DNA from 3 places in the Azospirillum palustre genome. Region 1 is predicted to be linked to each of the others. Evidence: predicted binding sites of a transcription regulator. Region 1 holds the regulator's gene; each other region holds the start of a gene.
What was found. The regulator LexA, encoded in region 1, represses DNA repair genes until DNA is damaged. The targets are predictions, from matches to a motif close to ATGTTCTANTTTGGTTC.
Positions count from the first base shown of each region.

Region 2: the regulator LexA is predicted to act here: its motif matches at 1,001-1,017, upstream of CRT60_RS32995 (Y-family DNA polymerase).
Region 3: the regulator LexA is predicted to act here: its motif matches at 960-976, upstream of recA (recombinase RecA).

Region 1 covers NZ_PDKW01000043.1:1,451,420-1,453,684, forward strand. Annotated here, with positions in the region: gene CRT60_RS29205 (molybdopterin molybdotransferase MoeA) at 1-653, shown strand, start outside; gene lexA (transcriptional repressor LexA) at 864-1,589, shown strand; gene CRT60_RS37620 (ComEC/Rec2 family competence protein) at 1,663-2,265, opposite strand, start outside.
Region 2 covers NZ_PDKW01000043.1:2,264,814-2,267,078, forward strand. Annotated here, with positions in the region: gene CRT60_RS32995 (Y-family DNA polymerase) at 1-978, opposite strand, end outside; gene CRT60_RS33000 (hypothetical protein) at 1,100-1,651, shown strand; gene CRT60_RS33005 (HupE/UreJ family protein) at 1,770-2,264, shown strand.
Region 3 covers NZ_PDKW01000043.1:1,606,008-1,608,272, forward strand. Annotated here, with positions in the region: gene recA (recombinase RecA) at 1-906, opposite strand, end outside; gene CRT60_RS29910 (hybrid sensor histidine kinase/response regulator) at 1,082-2,265, opposite strand, start outside.

The sequences.
Region 1 (2,265 bases):
CGCTGGGTCCGAGCCAGATCGTCAGCACAAATGCGCTCGGCCTCTGCGCCCTGGTGGCCGCCCAGGGCGGGCTCGCCCACAATCTGGGCGTCGCCAAGGACACGCCGGAGAGCGTGGCGGCCCTGGCGAAGGGGGCCGCCGGCTGCGACCTGCTGGTCACCACCGGCGGGGCGGCACATGGCGATTACGATTTCGTGCGCGATGTGCTGGCCGAACGCGGCGTGGCGCTGGAGGTGCAGACGGTGGCGATGCGTCCGGGCAAGGCCTTGATGTTCGGCCGTGCCGGATCGGTGCCGCTGCTGGGATTGCCCGGCAACCCGGTGTCCACCGGCGTCACCGCGCTCCTGTTCCTCCGCCCGATCCTGCGCGTGCTGCAGGGCCTGCCGCCGGAGGACGACCGCCTGCCGCTGCGCGCCCGCTTGACCGGCCCGCTGAGGGCCAACGACCGGCGCGAGGAATATCTGCGCGCCACGCTGGCCGCCGGCCCGGACGGTGTCCTGACCGTGACGCCCTTCGCCCGGCAGGACAGCGCCATCACCACCCTGTACGCCCAGGCCGATTGCCTGATTCCCCGCCCGCCCCATGCCGATCCCGAGCCGGCCGGCGCGATGGTGACCGTGCTTCCTTTGACGGATGGAGCGCTCAGCATTTAGACTTGGGCGAGGCGCCTGGAACGGCGCTTGGACGAGCACTGGAACAGGTGAACATCCCCCGGAAAACTGTTTCACCGCGTTCCAAATGTTCCACACAAGTTCTAAAAGAAGCCGATGCGGGGCTTGACGCGCAGCAGGAACCAAACTAGAACATGGAGCAACGTTTAGTTTTTGTTCCATCTTCAGTCTGGCCGAGGCCGGGAGGCATCCATGCTCACGCGCAAGCAGCACGAATTGCTGCTGTTCATCCACGAACGGCTTGGCCAGGGCGGTGTCTCGCCGTCGTTCGACGAGATGAAGGACGCCCTGGGCCTGAAGTCCAAGTCGGGTATCCATCGCCTGATCACCGGGCTGGAGGAGCGCGGGTTCATCCGCCGCCTGCCCCATCGGGCCCGTGCGCTGGAGGTTCTGCGCCTTCCCGAGGGTCTCGACGCCTCCCGCAACCGGACCGCGGCTCCCAAGCCGAAGTTCCAGCCCAACGTCATCAAGGGCGATTTCGCCTTCGCCGGCCGCGATGCCGCTTCCCCCGCCCCGACCCCGGCCGCCGCGAACGAGACGGTGCAGCTCCCGCTCTATGGCCGGATCGCCGCCGGTACGCCGATCGAGGCCCTGCGCGACAACAGCGCCTTCGTCGACGTTCCGGCCTCGATGTTGACCGGTGGCGACCATTATGCGCTGGAGGTTTCCGGCGACTCGATGATCGAAGCCGGCATCCTCGACCACGACACCATCGTCATCCAGCGCTGCGATGCGGCCGAAAACGGCACGATTGTCGTCGCTCTGGTGGACGAGGGCGAAGTGACGCTGAAGCGCCTGCGCCGCAAGGGCAACACCATCGCCCTGGAGCCCGCCAACGCCGCCTACGAAACCCGCATCTTCGGCGCCGACCGCGTCCGCGTGCAGGGCAAGCTGGTCGGTCTGGTGCGCAAGTACTGAGCTTTTCGTGCCCGGCCGCCGCTCCCCTCCTCCGCCCCTGCGGAGGAGGGGAGCGGCGAGGTCCAAGCTCCTCTCACTTCCCTCCGGTCCAGGGCCGATCTCCCCTCAGCCCGCGCACCGTCTTCACCGCCACCCCCTCGGCGGTCACCGTCAGCGTATGCGCGCCTTCATGGCGCAGGATCCAGCGGTCCACCACCAGCTCCCCCCGGCAGCGCCGCGCCACCTCCGCCGTCACCACCGCATCGACCGCCCCGCAGTCCTCGTCCAGCGCATCCGGCAGCCGCAACAAGGCCACCGTCTTTCCCTGCACCCGGTACAGGCAGCCAAGTGCGTCGCAGTCCAGCGAGCGCCCTCCCCCGCTCCATCCCCCGTCACCCGGCCAGGGATCGGCCGGCGACCGCTCGCCATCGCGCTCCCGCCAGGTTTCGGTCATCCGCCCGCCGCCCTTGACCGACGCGCTGAGCCGTCCGTCCGGCAGCCTGACCGCCATCACCGTGCCGTCGCCGGCCACCAGCACATCCGGCCGCACCGCCAGCATCGGCGAGGCCAGTCCCGCCAGGACCGGCAGCATCCCCAGCCAACGCCACCACCGCGTCCACAGGCACAGCCAAATCCCACCCATCACCAGCAGCGCGAACCCGTCCGCCGGCATCGCCGGCACGGTCAGCGACGCCCA
Region 2 (2,265 bases), 810 kb from region 1:
GCGTTCGAGCAGCGGGGCGAACAGCCGGGCAAGCGCCGCCGGGTCGCGCACCGGGCGGCTGGTGCCGAGCGTCAGGCTCTGCGGGTCATCGTCCACCCGCTGGTCGGTGCGATGGGCATCCAGACGCAGCCGGCGCGCCCCCTGCCCCGTCGCCTCCAGCCCCTTGCACAGCCTCCCCAGCAGATGGCGCAGCGCCCCGGCAATCGATTCGGGCGTGGCGATCGGTTCGGCGAAGGTCAGACGCTCGCGATGGTCCGGCACTGGCCGGCGCGGGGAGATCGGCTCGTCCAGCCGGCCGAAGGCCTGATCGTACCGTTGCATCAACCCGGCCCCGAACCGCGCCGCCAGCCCCGCCCGCGGCATGGCATGCAAATCGCCGATCCGGCGCAGGCCCAGCGCGTGCAATCCCTCCACCGTCTCCGCCGGCAGCCGCAGGGCGGCGAGCGGCAGGTCATCCAACGACTCGCGACGCCGCTGCTCCGGACTGCCGAACCGCACCAGCCCCCAGGCGGCGGCCGGGGTGTCGGCAATGGCGGCACGGGCGGCGAAGCCGGCGGCGCGCAGCCGGCCGGTCAGGTCGGCGGCCAGCGCCGGCTCGCCCCCAAAGAGATGGGCGCAGCCGGTGAGGTCGATCACCACCCCGTCCGGCTCGTCCGCCGCGGTCCAGGGGCTGTAGCGCCGCGCCCAGTCGGCGATGCGGCCGAGCAGGGCCGAATCGTCCTCCGGCGTCGCCTCCGCCGCCTCCAGCGTCGGTTCCAGCGCACGGGCATCGCTGAGGGTATTGCCGGGGGCGATGCCCAGCAGCGCCGCCGCCCGGTTGACCGCGACCACCACCCGCCGCTGGCGTTCCGTCCGCAGCAGGACGAAGGGGCGCGCCCGCAACTCCGGCGGCATGAGCCGCTCCCGCGCGTCGGTCGGCAGGCGCGGCAGCCACAGGGCAAGGATGCGGCGCTTGGTTCTCTCTGCTCCGCGGACCAATCCCTCTCCCCTCGACCGCTAAGAACAAACAAAGAACATTGTAGCGCTGGCTCGGCCGCAAGGGGAGTCCCTCCTTTGGGGTCATCTTGCCGAAACGTTCGGCAGTGCCGACATTCCGTACATGACCCCACATCCCCCGTCCTTCGCCCGCCATCCGGTCGTCAGCCGTCTGGCTCCGCTCCTTCTCCTGCTGGCGGCCGGCGCCTGCGCGCCGTCGGACCTGCGCGACGACACGCCCGGCCGCGCCCAGGCCTTTCCGCCCGTCTACAACCAGACGGTCGTTCCCGGCGGGGGCGAGCGACGAACCTGGAGCCAGATCCAGGCGGAGCAGTCGCGCGCCGACTCGAACCCCGCCCCCGCCCGGCAGAGCGGCGACCGCCAAATCCGCCGCGACCCGGACGGCACCGACCAGCCGCCGCCCAAGCGCCGCCGCGGCAGTTCGTCGCCGCCGCCCGACCCGGCCGCCCTGCCCCAGCCGCCGCGCCCGATCCCGGTGCCGCCCCCGCCCTCGTCGCAGAGCGCCACCGACGCCTTCAAGCGCGACCTGATCCGGCCGGAGGTCGACCGCATGCGCACCGACGACGCCATGGGCCGGCTCGACCCGCTGGGCCAGCGCGACCTGATGCGGCGGGAAAACGACCTGCGCCAGTTCGGCGACCCGCTGGCGCGGTAGCGTCAACCCCGCCTCCCCCCTTCGGCGCCGTGTCGGCGCCGGACTTGGCGGCTTGACCCCGCCCCCGCTCAGCCGCCATACCGGCAGCCGGAGCGGAACGGACGGGGGATGCGGGCGCATGACGACGGTGACGGGGGCCTTCGGCAACGGGCTGACCACGCCGGTGTGGGTGTTGCAGCATCTGCTGGGCATCCTCGGCATCGGCATGTGGGCCGGACAGGCCGGCGGCACCGCGGTGTGGCAGGTGCCGGCCGCCGCGGTGACCGCCGCGCTGGCGGCGGGCTTCGCCGCCCAGATGGGCGTACGGCTGCCCTATGCCGGGCCGGGGTTGGCCGCCTCGCTGGTGGTGGTCGGGTCGCTGGTGGCGCTGGGGGTGCGCGCCCCGGCGGCAGTGGCGGTGCTGGTCGCCGCGGTCGCCGCGGTGTTCCACGGCCATGCACACCAGGGACCGCCGCTCTATTGGGCCGGTTTCGCGTCAGGGTTGATGCTGGTGGCCTGCGGCGGGCTGGGTCTGTCGATCGCGGTGACACAGGCCGAGTCGGACCGTGCCGTGCGTCTGTGTGGCGGTGCGGTAGCAGTCGCCGGCGTTCTCGACCTCGTCGGCGTGATTTGAC
Region 3 (2,265 bases), 150 kb from region 1:
GAACCACGCCCCCGACTTGTCCACCACGCCGGCCTGGATGCCGAGATCGAGCAGTTCGCCCACCTTCGACACGCCCTCGCCATACATGATGTCGAACTCGACCACGCGGAACGGCGGGGCCATCTTGTTCTTCACCACCTTGACGCGGGTCTGGTTGCCGACGACGGCGTCGCGGTCCTTGATCGCGCCGATGCGGCGGATGTCGAGACGGACCGAGGCGTAGAACTTCAGCGCGTTGCCGCCGGTCGTCGTCTCCGGGTTGCCGAACATCACGCCGATCTTCAGGCGGATCTGGTTGATGAAGATGACGAGGCAGTTCGACTTGGAGATCGAGCCGGTCAGCTTGCGCAGCGCCTGGCTCATCAGGCGGGCATGCAGGCCGACATGGCTGTCGCCCATCTCGCCTTCCAGTTCGGCGCGCGGCACCAGCGCCGCAACCGAGTCGACCACCAGCACGTCGATGGCGCCGGAGCGCACCAGCGTGTCGGCGATCTCCAACGCCTGCTCGCCGGCATCGGGCTGGGAGATCAGCAGATCGTCGACCTTGACGCCGAGCTTGCGGGCATAGGACGGGTCGAGCGCATGCTCGGCGTCGATGAACGCACAGGTGCCGCCGGCCTTCTGGGCCTGGGCGATGGCGTGCAGCGCCAGCGTGGTCTTGCCCGAGCTTTCCGGGCCGTAGATTTCGATGATGCGGCCCTTCGGCAGGCCGCCGATGCCCAGCGCGATGTCGAGCCCCAGGGAGCCGGTGGAAATGACCTCCGTCTCGACCAAGCTCTCCTTGGCGCCAAGCTTCATGATCGAGCCCTTGCCGAACGCGCGTTCGATCTGGCTCAGGGCGGCATCGAGCGCCTTCTGCTTGTCCATGGAATCCTTCTCGACCAAACGAAGCTGTGCGGACGACATGCCCGGTACCCCTCTCTTAGAACACACGGTCGGCGCTCTTGCAACGAGGCTGAATGTACTCTCTTCGTTCTTGTTTGCAAGGGGTGATGTTTCCTGTGCGTTCCTATTTTGCCGGGGTTGTCCGGGTCCGTTCCCGTCGGCGAATCCGCTCCTCGCCGTCCCTCTTCCAAGCCCCCTAACGCCCGTCGCGGATGACCTCCTTCACCTTGGAGGCCAGCTGCTTCAGCGAGAAGGGCTTGGGCAGGAAATGGGCGACCTCGACGCCGTCGATCTCGCCCAGCCGGTCCTCGGCATAGCCGGAGATGAAGATGACCCGCATCTCCGGGCGCAACCTGCGGACATGGCGGGCCAGCGTCGGGCCGTCCATCTGCGGCATCACCACGTCGGTGATCAGCAGGTCGATGGAGGCGCCGTTGGTCTCGATCTGCTGCAAGGCCGCCTCGCCGTTCTTGGCCTCCAGCACCTGATAGCCCTTGTTGCGCAGGGCGCGGGCGGAGAAGACGCGCACCGCGTCCTCGTCCTCCACCAGCAGGATGATGCCGGTGCCGGTCAGGTCGCTGCCGCGCCGCTCGCGCGGCTCCGCCGTGTCGACCGGACGCAGTTCGCCCTGGTGGTGGGGCAGCAGGATGGTGAAGGTGGTTCCCTCCCCCACCGCCGAATCGACCAGCACGAAGCCGCCGGTCTGCCGCACGATGCCGTAGACCGTCGACAGGCCGAGCCCGGTGCCCGACCCGACCTCCTTGGTCGTATAGAAGGGCTCGAAGATGCGCTGGAGATTCTCCCGCGCGATGCCGCAGCCGGTGTCGATCACCTCGATGGAGACGTAGCTGCCGGCCGGCACCGTCTCGTGCTCCCGCCGTTCCGGCTGGCTGACGACGTAGTTGGTGGTGTTGACGATCAGCTTGCCGCCGCCGGCCATGGCGTCGCGGGCATTGACCACCAGATTGATGATGACCTGCTCCAGCTGGTTCTGGTCGACCTTGACCAGACCCAGGTCGCGGCCATGGATCATCTTCAGCTCGATGTTCTCGCCGATCAGCCGGCGCAGCAGGTTCGCCAGCTCCGCCAGCACGTCGGTCACGTTGATGACGCGCGGCTGCAGGGTCTGCTGGCGCGAGAAGGCCAGCAGCTGCCGTACGAGGTTGGCGGCGCGGTTGGCGTTCTGCTTGATCTGCATGATGTCGCTGAAGGACTGGTCGCCCGGCTTGTGCCGCAGCAGCAGCAGGTCGCAGAAGCCGATCATCGCCGTCAGCAGGTTGTTGAAGTCGTGCGCCACGCCGCCGGCCAGCTGGCCGACCGCCTGCATCTTCTGCGACTGGGCGAACTGGGCCTCCAGGCTCTTGCGCTCGGTCATGTCGA